3 regions of the Halanaerocella petrolearia genome follow, and region 1 is predicted to be linked to each of the others. Evidence: riboswitches for the same ligand, from Rfam matches in the RefSeq annotation. Region 1 holds a riboswitch; each other region holds the start of a gene.

What was found. A riboswitch is a leader RNA that binds a small molecule or an ion and turns the genes downstream of it on or off. The one in region 1 is predicted to bind S-adenosylmethionine.
Region 2: linked by a shared signal. The riboswitch ahead of metK (methionine adenosyltransferase) and the one ahead of ACYQ39_RS09720 (methionine ABC transporter ATP-binding protein) in region 1 are both predicted to bind S-adenosylmethionine.
Region 3: linked by a shared signal. The riboswitch ahead of ilvA (threonine ammonia-lyase) and the one ahead of ACYQ39_RS09720 (methionine ABC transporter ATP-binding protein) in region 1 are both predicted to bind S-adenosylmethionine.

The regions. Positions count from the first base shown of each region.
Region 1 is NZ_BAAHXW010000002.1:498,615-503,391, forward strand. It holds gene ACYQ39_RS09705 (FecCD family ABC transporter permease) at 1-758, shown strand, start outside; gene ACYQ39_RS09710 (ABC transporter ATP-binding protein) at 1,006-1,797, shown strand; gene ACYQ39_RS09715 (TIGR03905 family TSCPD domain-containing protein) at 2,018-2,257, shown strand; SAM riboswitch class I at 2,325-2,434, shown strand; gene ACYQ39_RS09720 (methionine ABC transporter ATP-binding protein) at 2,648-3,700, shown strand; gene ACYQ39_RS09725 (methionine ABC transporter permease) at 3,672-4,343, shown strand; gene ACYQ39_RS09730 (MetQ/NlpA family ABC transporter substrate-binding protein) at 4,550-4,777, shown strand, end outside.
Region 2 is NZ_BAAHXW010000002.1:1,131,850-1,136,626, forward strand. It holds gene sfsA (DNA/RNA nuclease SfsA) at 1-266, shown strand, start outside; gene ACYQ39_RS13030 (MalY/PatB family protein) at 284-1,441, shown strand; SAM riboswitch class I at 1,504-1,605, shown strand; gene metK (methionine adenosyltransferase) at 1,749-2,927, shown strand; gene ACYQ39_RS13040 (hypothetical protein) at 2,978-3,577, opposite strand; gene ACYQ39_RS13045 (D-2-hydroxyacid dehydrogenase) at 3,834-4,777, shown strand, end outside.
Region 3 is NZ_BAAHXW010000001.1:1,429,244-1,434,020, forward strand. It holds gene ACYQ39_RS07215 (hypothetical protein) at 1-648, opposite strand, end outside; gene ACYQ39_RS07220 (RidA family protein) at 996-1,391, opposite strand; gene ilvA (threonine ammonia-lyase) at 1,495-2,700, opposite strand; SAM riboswitch class I at 3,012-3,120, opposite strand; gene pyrG (CTP synthase) at 3,176-4,777, opposite strand.

The DNA.
Region 1 (4,777 bases):
CTTTAGCTTCACCAAATATTATTGGTATTACAGGAGGAGCATCTGCAGGAGCAGTTCTGTTTTTGTCTTACTTTACTTCTTCAGATGTAAATAATTCTTTGACAGTCAGTATTAAGTGGTTGCCTGTTGCAGCTTTCTTAGGAGCAGGTTTGATAGCAATCTTAGTTTATACTTTAGCATGGAAAGATGGAGTTTCTCCAGTACGTCTAGTATTGATAGGAATTGGATTGAGTGCTACTATGCAGGCTTTAACAACGATGTTAATCATACTCAGTCCTATTTATTTAGCTAGTCAAGCTTATGTCTGGTTGACAGGAAGTGTTTATGCTACAACATGGAGTGATGTTTTGACTCTACTTCCTTGGTTAGTGGGACTGTTGCCTATTGCTTTTATGTATGCTAAAGATATGAATGTGCAGATTTTAGGAGATGAGATTGCTCAAGGAGTTGGGAGTGCAGTAGAGAAGAAGAGGTTAATTTTATTGTTGATTAGTGTTGGCTTAGCTGCTTCATCTGTATCAGTAGCAGGTGGTATTAGTTTTGTAGGTCTGATGGCGCCTCATATAGCAAGAAAATTAGTTGGCCCAACTTTTGAAGTCTTATTGCCAACATCGGCTTTATTAGGAGGTCTGATTTTACTATTGGCTGACCTGATTGCTAGGGTAGCTTTTCTACCTCTTGATCTACCAGCAGGTATTTTTACAGCAGCTATTGGTGCCCCTTATTTTATTTACTTATTATATAAGACTAATAAATAGCTATTAGCTGTGAGCTATGAGTCGTTAGCTAATTCAAAGTCAAAACCATAAAATAATTCAAATCTTTTAAAACTAAAGAAGTTATATAATTTAGATCTTGATTGCAGAGGTTTTGAATTTGGCACATAGCACATAGCACATAGCACATAGCACATAGCAGACAGCAGACAGCAGATAGCTATGTCACTGAAAGTGACAAATACTTTAACAAGTAGGATATAAATTATTTTAAGGAGAGTAGAGAATTATGAAACATGTATTAGAGACTGAAGATTTAACATTAGGCTATGGAGAGGAAATAATCATTGATGAACTTGATTTACAGCTACCTAAAGGTGAAATCACAGTATTTGTAGGTGGAAATGGAGCCGGAAAGTCTACTTTACTTCGTTCTTTAGCTAGATTACTAAAGCCTAAAACTGGTTCAATAATCTTGGATAAGTCTGATATCAGTAAGTTATCTACTAAAGAATTGGCTAAAAAGATGGCCATTCTGCCTCAAGGGCCAACTGCCCCAGAAGAATTAACTGTATTACAGCTAGTTAAGCAGGGGCGATATCCTCATCAAAATTGGTTACAACAATGGTCTAAAGAAGATGAAAGAATGGTTAATAAGGCGTTAGCAGATACCCAATTGACTAAACTGGCTGACAAACCAGTCAACTCTCTATCAGGTGGTCAGCGTCAGAGAGCATGGATAGCTATGGTATTGGCCCAAGGTACAGATACTATCCTATTAGATGAACCAACTACTTATTTAGATATGGCCCATCAGATAGAAGTCCTTGATCTACTTTTTGAGTTGAATCAAGCTCAAGACTGTACTATTATAATGGTACTGCATGACTTGAATTTAGCTTGTCGCTATGCTGATCATATAGTGGCTTTAAATAACAAAGAAGTTGTTGCTCAGGGGACACCTCAAGAGGTTATGACGGCTAAATTAGTTGAATCTGTCTTTGATATGCAGGCTAAGATTATTGAAGATCCATTATATGAGACTCCAATGTGTATTCCTTTCAGTAAGCATGTTAAATAACTTCAGTGTGAGGAATGAGTGTCAGTAAATTTAGGATTAAAAAATTATTTTATATTTTAATGGTTTATAAGTTTTTGACTTTAGGTTTTAACTGTCAATTGTAAATTGTAAACTGTCAACTATTGATATAATGTAATGTTATATTATATCAATTAAGTTTGATTGTTATTAATAAATCCAATATACTAGAGAAAAAAAGTTAATATGGGAGGCAATAAAGATGGAGTCATTTGAAACAACAGGTGTTTGTGCTAGAGAGATTAAATTTGATGTAAATGATGAAGGAGTAATTGAAGAAGTAGAGTTTGTAGGAGGATGTAATGGTAACTTATCTGGGATAGCTGCCTTAGTAGAAGGGTCTAAGATAGAAGAAGTAGCAGATAAATTGGAAGGAATTACTTGTCGTAACGAGACTTCTTGTCCTGATCAGCTTAGTAAGGCTTTAAAGGAGATGGCTTAAGAAAAAATCTCTTGACAAGTTTAATTAGAGTTGTTATTATATCTGTAACTTAACTAAATAACGCATACTCTTATCTAGAGAGGTGGAGGGACTGGCCCGTTGAAACCCAGCAACCAGTACTTACTTTTATAAGTACCCGGTGCTAACTCCTGCAGTGCATGAGCTGAGAGATAAGAGAAGAGACTATAACCTCTTCTCTTATTGGGAAGAGGATTTTTTATTTCAAGCTATGAGTGTGAGGAATTAGTGTCAGTCAGACTTTTCGTAATAAATTCACTAGTTACTGACACCATATATCAATCAAAAGCAGCTAGTAAGTCTCTTGTAATAACTATCGATTGAAATATAAGCTGACTCAAACCTAATAGATTAGAAGGGGTAGATGTAGTAATGATTGAAATTAAGGATTTAACCAAGACCTACCAAAGTGAAGAAGGACCAGTCACAGCATTAGAAGGAATTGATCTAGAGATTGATGAAGGCGAGATTTTTGGGATTATTGGCCCGAGTGGTGCAGGAAAAAGTACCTTTATTCGATGTCTGAATTTATTAGAACGTCCTACTAAAGGGCAAATAATTATAGATGGCAAAGATTTAACTCAATTAAGTACTTCTCAATTACGTGCTGCACGAAAAGATATAGGAATGATCTTTCAAAACTTTAATCTATTACAATCTCGTACAGTAGCAGAGAATGTAGCTTTTTCTTTAGAACTTGCTGGCAAGAAGAAAGCTGAAATAGAACCTAAAGTTGATAAATTACTTAGGTTAGTTGATTTAGAAGATAAAGCTGATAATTATCCTAGTCAGTTAAGTGGAGGACAACAGCAACGAGTAGGAATTGCTCGAGCATTAGCTAATGATCCTAAAGTTCTACTGTGTGATGAAGCGACTTCCTCTTTAGACCCTGAAACAACTCATTCTATTTTAGAATTACTAAAGGATATTAATCAACAATTAGGAATTACTGTTGTGCTTATTACACATGAAATGGAAGTTATTAAGGAAATTTGTACTCAAGTAGCTGTTATAGCAGAAGGAGGAATTGCTGAACAGGGAGATGTACTTGATATCTTTACAGCTCCTAAACAGCCAGTAACTAAGAAATTCTTACAACGGGTAATTAATGCTAATGTACCATCTGAATTACTATCACGTGTTACAGTCAATAATCCTGACCAAGGTCGGTTAATAAAATTAAGCTTTACTGGTGATTCAGCTGGAGAACCAATTGTCTCTGATTTTATTCATACTCACCAGGTTGAAGCTAATATCTTATATGGAAATATTGATAAGATTCAAGGGACTTCTTTTGGAACTTTAGTTATTGAATTAACAGGAGAACGAGATAATATTGAATCTAGTATTAAAGATCTTAAGAATAATTCTGGAGTAAGAATTGAGGTGATTGAAGGTGCAGAATCTACTAGTATTTCTAACTAAGCATAATAGTTTATTGCTAACTGGTATTCAAGAGACTCTTTATATGGTTGGGATTTCAATGTTAGTAGCTATGTTATTTGGAGTTCCTTTAGGAGTAGGAGTAGTAGTTACAGCTCAAGAGAATATTTTAGAAAATAAGTATTTGAATTTATTATTTAGTACTATTATTAATATTACTCGTTCTATTCCTTTTATTGTTCTAATGGTATCTTTGATTCCTATTACTAGAGTTATTGTAGGAACTTCAGTTGGAACTACAGCTGCTATTGTGCCATTAACTACAGCAGCTATTCCTTTCATAGGTAGAATAGTAGAAAGCTCTTTAAAAGAAGTAGATAAGGGAGTAATAGAAGCTGCTCAAAGTATGGGAGCTACTCCATGGCAGATTATTAAGAAAGTTTTATTACCTGAGGCTCTGCCTTCTTTAGTTCTAGGAATGACTATTACAGCAATTACTTTAATTGGTTTCTCAGCTATTGCAGGAGCAATTGGGGCTGGAGGTTTAGGTGACATTGCAGTTAGATATGGATATCATCGTTTTCAGACGGGAATTATGGTTAAGACAGTAATTCTATTAATCATTCTTGTCCAGTCAGTCCAGAGTTTTGGTAATTGGTTGGCAGCTAGATTGGATCATAGTTAAAAGTAGTTTACAGTTAACAGTTTACAATTTACAGTTAGAATGATTAATAAACTATACTTTTTATATTTCAAAAATAGCAATGTTTTTATCTCTAATATATAAGGAGTTTAATTTTGATTTATTTAGTAGTTTGACTGTACTTTGAATTTTAACTGTACACTGTTAACCGTAAACTGTAAATTATATAAAACTGAGGAGGAGAGAAGATGAAGAAGAGATTATTTTTATCAGTAGTTTTATTATTGGTAGTGGCATTGGCAGTAGGATGTGGTAGTAATCAAGAAACAGCAAAGAAAAAACAGAAGTTAGTAGTAGGAGCTACTCCAGTTCCTCATGCTGAAATTTTAAAGAATGTAGTTAAGCCTGAATTGGCTAAAGAAGGTATTACTTTAGAGGTTAAAGAATTCACTGATTATGTAACTCCTAACCTGGCT
Region 2 (4,777 bases), 630 kb from region 1:
CTAAATTTCCGGATGCTCCTACAAAGCGAGGGCGTAGACATCTAGATGAGTTGATTGAGGCTCATCAAAAGGGCTATCGTAGTGTAGTTTTATTTATTATTCAACGTCAGAATATTGATTATTTTACTCCTTGTCGTAGAATTGATCTTGACTTTGCTCAAAAGTTAGAAGAAACTATAGATGCAGGAGTAGAAGTTTATGCTTATCAATGCCAAACAAACACAGATGGAATTAAGCTGGATAATCAAATAAAAGTTAAGGTATAAGTAAGGGGGATTATTTTATGTTTAATTTTGATGATGTAATTGATCGGAGAGATACTGATTCTTTAAAGTGGGATACAATTGGTGATGATAATATGTTACCTATGTGGGTAGCAGATATGGACTTTAAGAGCCCTAAAGCAGTCAGAGAAGCTCTTGCTAAAAGAGTAGAGCATGGTATTTTTGGCTATGCTGGAGGATATGACTCATACTATGATGCAGTTATCCAGTGGATGAAAAGACGCCAGCAATGGGAAGTAAAGAAAGATTGGATCTCTATTAGTCCAGGGGTAGTTCCAGCTTTGAATATGTTAGTTAGAGCTTTGACTAATCAAGGTGATAAGGTAGTTATTCAATCACCTGTCTACTATCCTTTTTATGAAGTAGTAGAGAATAATGGCTGTCATGTAGTTGATAATCCTTTACAATTTGATGGTGCTAGTTATCAGATGGACTTTGCAGATTTAGAGGAAAAACTTGACTCGCGAGTTAAACTTATGATTCTTTGTAGTCCTCATAACCCAGTTGGTAGAGTCTGGAGTGAAGAGGAATTGAGGAAATTAGGGGAAATATGTAATAAAAATGACGTAATTATAATTGCAGATGAGATTCATTCTGATTTGATTTTGTCAGATAATGAACACCAAGTATTTTCTTCTCTCTCAGAAGAATTTAAACAAAATTCTGTAATCTGTAATGCTCCCACAAAGACTTTTAATATTGCAGGTATTCAGATTTCTAATATTATTATTCCTAATCAGAATATTAGAGAGTTATTTCAACATACTTTAGAGAGTACAGGGGTAGGAAGGCCAAATATATTTGCAGTTACAGCAGCTAGGGCAGCTTATAATAAAGGAGAAGAATGGTTAGATGAACTTTTAGTTTATCTAAAGAATAACTTAGAGTTTTTGCAAAGTTATATAGAAGAGAATATACCTCAAATAAATGTTATTGAACCAGAAGGTACCTATTTAGTCTGGTTAGATTTTAGAGAATTAGGTTTGACTGATAAAGAGATTAGAAGTTTATTATTTAAAGAAGCGGAGTTGATTTTAAATCCTGGGCCAATCTTTGGAGAGCAGGGAAGTGGATTTCAAAGGATTAATATAGCTTGTCCTAAATCAGTATTAAAGGAAGGTTTACAGAGGTTAAAAAAGGCAGTTGATAAGATATAATCTTATGATAATTGACATATTAAATTGGTTATGATAGAATTAAGTTGATTAAAAAATAGAATAATACATCACGAGTAGTGGAGGGACAGGCCCTATGAAGCTCAGCAACCGCCTGAGAAGGAAAGGTGCTAATTCCTGCCAGTCTTTTTTCTGGGAGATGTATTGAGTAGCTTATTATCTCTCCAGTTAGGAGAGTTTTTTTATTTTAATAAGAAATTATTTTAGTTAGTTGCGGAAAAATAATAGATAGATTTTAATTAGCAGTTAGTGATTATTAATTGTGGATTAAATATAGGAGGTAATAATTATGTCAGAAAGATACTTTTTTACATCTGAATCAGTAACAGAAGGTCATCCAGATAAGGTGGCAGATCAGATTTCTGATGCTGTTTTGGATGCTATCTTAGAAGAGGATTCAGCGGCTAGAGTAGCTTGTGAAACAACAGTTACTACAGGAATGGTCTTAGTAGCTGGTGAAATTTCTACCGATTGTTATGTTGATATTTCGGAAGTTGCGCGAGAAACTATTGAAGATATAGGTTATACAAGGGCCAAATATGGTTTTGACTCTGAAACTTGTGCAGTCTTAACTTCTATTGACGAACAGTCTCCTGATATTGCTATGGGAGTTGATGAGGCTTTGGAATCTAAAGAAGGGGCCCAAGAAGAGATTGGGGCAGGAGATCAGGGCATTATGTTTGGTTATGCTACTAATGAAACAGAAGAGTTGATGCCCTTACCAATTACTCTATCCCATAAGTTGGCCCAGCAGTTGGCTAAAGTAAGAAAAGAAGGGTCACTAAATTATCTACGACCTGATGGCAAGACTCAAGTTACAGTAGAGTATGAAGGAGACAAGCCAGTACGAATTGATGCAATTGTTATCTCTACTCAGCATCATCCTGAAATTGAACTAGAAGATCTACGAGAGGATTTAGTTGCAGAGGTAGTAAAGCCAGTTATTGATGCTGATTTATTAGATGAAGAGACTACATATTATATCAATCCAACTGGTCGCTTTGTAATTGGTGGTCCGCAAGGAGATGCTGGATTGACAGGACGAAAGATCATTGTTGATACTTATGGTGGTATGGCACGCCATGGTGGAGGAGCATTCTCTGGTAAAGATGCTACTAAAGTAGATAGATCTGCTACTTACGCTGCTCGTTATGTAGCTAAAAATATAGTAGCAGCAGGTTTAGCAGATAAATGTGAGGTACAATTATCATATGCTATTGGAGTAGCTCATCCAGTATCAATTATGGTTGATACATTTGGTACCGCTAAGCTTGAAGAGGATAAGATTGAAGAATTAGTTGATAAGCACTTTGATCTACGTCCAGGTGAGATTATTAAAGAATTAGATTTGAGGCAGCCAATTTATCGCCAGACAGCAACCTATGGTCACTTTGGGCGGTCTGATTTAGATTTACCTTGGGAGAGAACTGATAAAGCTGGTCTATTAAAAGAAGAAGCAGGTTTATAAATTATAAAATACCGCCCTATAGGGCGGTATTTATCTTATTAGGGGCTGGTTTATCCTTTTAGATTAATAGTTGGTTGTAAAGTTTTTTGTTCTTTGAAGTAACGACCTTGCTCCAAAAATAATTCAGTCATTTCTATTTGCAAGGTTTTTAATGTTAAGTTTTTAGGTGCTAGTTGCGATGATTCAGTTTTATTTATAGTCCATTCTTTTAGTTTTTTTCTTGTCTCTTTATAAGTAGCAGTAATTAATTTTTCGCTATCTGTTGGGAGAGGTTCTAGTGCTTTATGTGCTTTCTTATAACTAATATTAATAATCTTTTTAACTTGTTTATGGAAAGACTTTAATTTAGTTGGATTTTGTTGGTATTTTTCTTTGATCAAATCTAAAATTTGGTTAGAAATAGTCTCTATCCCCCATTTATCAGTATCAACCTTTAGTTTTTCTTCTAATTCTGAATAAGATTCTTTTTGGTTATCTTCTTTTTTCTCTTTCTTATCGTCTTTAAGCTCTTCTGTTAGAGTAAGAAAGTCACTCTTTTTTGATTTCTTTTGTTGTCGACCTTTATTTTGTTTATAAGCATGGTCATGATACTGATTTGTTTTAGTAATTGGAGATGTCTTTGTAATTCTATTGACGCCATCTTCAGTCATAGTATCCCCTCCCTCTTATTAATATTATCGATAGTTCAGGTTAGATTATAACCTGTCTATAGTAGCATTTAAGTTATTTAGCTAGGTATTGGTCGTATATAATACTATTAACTGATGGCTATGTTACTGAAAGAGAAATATCACCTTTGCATAAATAACCTTCTATAATACATAAATATAATAACAGCCTATTTAAATTAATTGAAATATACAATAAAATTGGTTTATAATTGTAATATACAAAGGAGGAGATAAAGTGACTAATAATCTTGAGATTTTAATTATGTTTGGTGCAGACTTTGACCAAAGTCAGTTATCTAGTTTAAAAAAGATGGCTCCTCAAGTTGCAATTACTAATCTTCAAGCAGATGAAGTTACTACTGAAATGATAAAAAAAGCAGATATTATATTTGGTTGGCCAAAGAAGGAAGATCTAAAGAAGGCAGAAAATTTGAAATGGTTACATCTACCAAGTGCTGGTGCAAGTAAGTATATAGATCAAAGTTTGTATCATAACCAAGATATTATTTTGACTAATTCTAGTGGTGTTTATGGTTTGCCAATAGCTGAACATATTTTAGGTATGATTTTAGCTTTTAATAATAATCTATCTCAGTATTTTGAGCAACAACAGCAGAAAGAATGGCAATCAGTAAGAGCAAGAAGAGATATTTATGGTTCTACTTGTGGAATAATTGGTTTTGGGAATATAGGAAGAGAAGTTGCTAAACGTGCTCAAGCTTTAGGCTCTAGAGTATTGGCACTGAAACGGACAGTAGATCAAGTTCCTGATTATGTAGATAAGTTATATACTCAAGATGAAATTAACCAAGTACTAAAGGAGTCAGATTATATAATCTTATCTTTACCGATTACAGAAGAGACTAAAGGAATAATTTCAGCACAAGAGTTACAGTTGATGAAGAAAGATGCTTTCTTAGTTAATGTTGGGCGTGGGGAGTTAGTTGTACAGAATGATTTGATAAAGGCTTTAACTGAAGGTTGGATAGCAGGGGCTGGATTAGATGTTACTACTCCTGAACCACTACCAGAAGATAGTCCTTTATGGGAACTATCTAATGTAATTATTACACCTCATTGTTCTGGCTATTCGCCTACCAATTCAAAAAGGTTGTATGATATCTTTAGTAAGAACTTAGAGTCTTATATGAAAGGTCAACCTCTAAAGAATAGAGTGAA
Region 3 (4,777 bases), on a different contig from region 1:
TTGTTGATTATTTATCAGATTAGTTCCATCCTGTATCTGAAAGGTCTTTAGTTGAGGTTCCGATCTAGTACCTATATTAACAGTAATCTCTTTTTCTTGCTTATCTATCTCTTTAATAACACCCTTATCTTGATAATGATGTAATACCAATTTCTGTAGCTGATTATTAATACCTAACACTACTACCCCCTGATCACCTACCCTGATATCAGTTAAAGAAGCTGAATAATTATTCCTAATTATATCAAGATTAGATTTTAAGTCATAAACTATTTTTTGACCTGTATTTAGATTTTTAAAAATTATTACTTGCTTATTTACCTCTTCAACTATAATTGAGATACTACGATAAAAAGAATCAATAGTTTCTATTTTTCCTTCTTTATTTAACTCAATTCTAGCCTGTTGAAAATTATCTCCCTTAATTGGTCTTAAAGCTTTCAAAGATACATCTCTGTTATTTAACTGAATTGTAGCATTTAAAGCTAATTTATATTCTGTCATCTCTTCTCTACTTTTTAGTAAAATAGTGTCTTGATTAGTATTAACAGCTACTATTTCTCCTATTCTCTCTAAATCACCTTTAGCAGAAACTACAGTAGTCAACATCAACATAAGAACAATAACAAACGTTATGTATTTCTTCATCTTTATCCCTCCCATTTGATTATTCACTAATATTATTTACATTTTTTAGTAATTATATACCAAAAAAATAAAAAAGTAGGTAAAGAATTAACTTTACCTACTTCTTGAAACTACTTATTATTGATATAAAGTGGCACTTTGTGCCACGCTATCAGCAAATGGGTTTTATTACGTAAGGTCTTGATTTCAAGACCTGAAGGATCTGTCGTCTGCTAGGTGCAGATGGTCTTTATCACGAAAAGTTTCTATGAAACTCATAGGGTGAGCTAAATCAAGTTCAAATCATAAACACATCTCAAATCCTTAAAGTGCAGGAATCGTAAGGGAAAAATTTTTAACAACTTAGTTTAATCAAAACTAGCTATAACTTCCATCTCGATTCCTACATCCCTAGGCAACTTAGCTACCTCGACACAAGACCGAGCTGGCTTATGTTTACTAAAGTAATCGGCATAGACTCTATTAATCTTATCAAAGTCATCCATATTACTAATAAATAAGGTAGTTTTTGCTACATCAGACAATTCTAAACCTGTTTCTTTTAAAATAGCCTTCACATTCTCTAAAACCTGCTTAGTCTGTACCTCAATACCTCCTACTATTAGGTCATCATCTCTTTCTGAATCTGGGTCTAAAGGTATTTGTCCTGATAAAAATAATAAATTACCACACTTAACTCCTTGTGAATAAGGGCCAATTGCTGCTGGCGCCTCTGTAGTACTGACTGTCTCTAAATCTGCCATTTGAATACCTCCTAGTTATTTAGTTTACAGTGTATAGTGTATAGTGTATAGTGTACAGTTAACATCAAATAATATAATCATTGATAATCAATGTCAGGAATTACTACTCAAATAACTTATACCCATGCTCTTTTAGAGACTCATAAATCTTTTGAGCATGTTCACGGTTTCTTGTCTCTAACTCTAACTCTACTTCTGCTGAATCAATAGGAATCCCATCCTGGTGATGATTATGATGAATTGAAATTACATTTGCATCTGATTTGGCAATTCGATTTAAAAGTTGTTGTAGATTACCTGGTTGATCTTTGAGTATAGTCTTGAATCTGACTCTGCGACCTGCTTTAGTCAAACCACGTTCAATGATTCTAGAAATCATATTGACATCAATATTACCACCACTTAAAACAGTAGCTATATTTTTATTCTCAACTTCTAATTTATTATTCAAAACAGCTGCTAAAGCAGTAGCTCCAGCACCTTCAACTGTCATCTTGGCCCGTTCTAACAACATTAAAATCGCATTAGCAATCTCTTCATCACAGACTGTTACAACTCCATCAAGATACTCCTGACATAATTGATAGGTTACTGAACCTGGTCTCTTAACTGCTATTCCATCAGCAATAGTATTAGCCTTGTCTAAACTAATTATTTTATCTTGCTTTAATGATCTTTTCATAGCTGGAGCACTAGCTGCCTCAACTCCAATCACTTTTACTTCTGGCTTTATTGTTTTAGCTGCTACAGCAATGCCAGAGATTAATCCTCCCCCACCAATTGGGGCTAATATAATATCGACTTCTGGTAGATCTGCAAGGATTTCTAAACCAATTGTTCCCTGTCCTGCAATCACTTCTGGATCATTAAAAGGATGTAAAAAAGTTAAATTTTGCTCTTGTTGTAACTCCATTGCTTTATTATATGCTTCATCATAGACAGTTCCATACAGAACAACATTAGCTCCATAATTCTGTGTAGCTGTTACTTTAGCAATTGGAGCATCCTCAGGCATTACAATAGTAGCTTGTAGACCATTCTTAGTAGCACCTAAAGCAACTCCTTGGGCGTGATTTCCTGCTGAAGAAGCAATAACTCCTCGTTCCCTTTCTTTTTCAGTTAAATTGGCTATCTTATTGTAGGCTCCTCTAATTTTAAAAGAACCAGTCTTTTGTAAATTTTCTGCTTTAAGATAAATCTGGTTATTACTTAATTGGCTAAAAGTTGTACTATAACTTAAATTAGTTTTATGTATAATTCCTGTTAAATTTTTAGCAGCTTCTTTTATCTTATTTAAAGTAACTTCCATTATAAACCTCCTTGGTTGATAGTGCTATAGCTATCAGCAAATAGTTTCTATTACAAAAGGTCTTGTTTTTTAGACCTGAAGGATGTGTTGTGAGTAGATGGTCTTTATCACAAAGAGCTTCTGTGAAAAATCTGCTAATGGCACACAGCACACGACACATGACTGTATCACCTATGGTGACACAATTATATACATAATATACCATTAATAAAGCATACAGTTATTAAGATTATCCCCTATTAAATATAAAAATATAATTATCAACAGTGTTAAAATAAAAAAATCCTCTTCTTAAGAAGAGGATTTTACTCTTCTCATCTTTCAAAGTTCCACTAGAAAACTTTGTAGGAGTTGGCACCTTCCCTAATCGGGGGTTGCCGGGCTTCATTGGGCCAGTCCCTCCACCACTCTGGATAAGAATATAAAATTATTTTATTTTAAACTATATTAACATCTTTATCTAGCTATGTCAATTCTAATTATTTAAAGCCGCCTCAACAAATCCTTTAAATAATGGATGTGGGCGATTAGGACGTGATTCAAATTCAGGATGGAACTGACTAGCTACAAACCATGGGTGGTCCTCTATTTCAACAACCTCTACTAACCTATCATCTGGAGAAACACCAGATAAAACTAAACCTGCTTCAGTTAATTTTTTACGATATTGATTATTAAATTCATAACGATGGCGGTGTCGTTCATAAATTACCTCTGCTTCATATAAATCACGACAGACAGTATCTTCTGGAACCTTGCAAGGATATAATCCTAATCTCATAGTTCCACCTTTTTCTTCAACATCCTTCTGCTCTGGCATTAGATCAATTACTGGATAAGGAGTATCATCATCAAATTCAGCACTATGTGCTCCTTCTAAACCACATACATTACGAGCAAATTCAATTACGGCACACTGCATTCCTAAACAGATGCCAAAGTATGGAACTTCATTCTCTCTAGCATACCGAATTGTTTCAATCTTACCTGGTACACCTCGATCACCAAAGCCACCCGGCACTAAAATACCATCTACATTAGATAAATGGGCTTTAGCACCATCTTCTTCAACATCTTCAGCATGAATCCATTTAATATCTATTGCCGTATCATTACTTACACCAGCATGTTGTAATGATTCAACAATACTAATATAAGCATCAGGTAACTCAACATACTTACCTACAATGGCAATACTTGTATCATTACTTAGATTCTTCATTTTATTTACCATTTCTCGCCATTCAGATAGATCTGGTTGCTCTACTCGAGAATGTAAATCTAACTTTTTAAGAGTTATATCTGCTAAACCTTCTTGTTCTACAATTAATGGCACATCATAGATACATTCTGCATCTTTAACTGGAATTACTGCTTCTTCATCAATATCACAGAATAAAGCAATCTTATCTTTAACTTCTTTGGTTAACTCTCGCTCACTACGACAAATAATCACATCTGGTTGAATACCTAACCGTCTTAATTCTTTAACACTATGTTGAGTTGGCTTTGTCTTTAGCTCATTTGCTGCATTAAGATATGGAATTAAAGTACAGTGAATATACATTACATTCTCTGGGCCAAAGTCATGTTTACACTGTCTAATTGTCTCTAAGAAAGGTAGCCCTTCAATATCACCAACAGTACCACCAATTTCAACTAAAGCCACATCAACATCTTCATTATCACCTAATCGTTCCACTCTAGATTTAATCTCATCAGTTATATGAGGAATTACCTGTACTGTACCACCTAAATAATCTCCGCGTCGTTCTTTCTTCAATACTGTAGAATATATCTGTCCAGTTGTTACATTAGAATTTTGATTCAAATCAATATCAATAAATCGCTCATAATGTCCTAAATCTAAATCTGTCTCGGCACCATCATCAGTTACAAAAACTTCTCCGTGTTGATAAGGATTCATAGTACCTGGGTCAACATTAATATATGGGTCTAACTTCTGAACTGTAACATTTAACCCTCTCTCTTTTAACAATCTACCTAAAGATGCAGCTGTAATTCCTTTTCCTAATGAAGAAACAACACCACCAGTTACAAAAATATACTTTGTCAT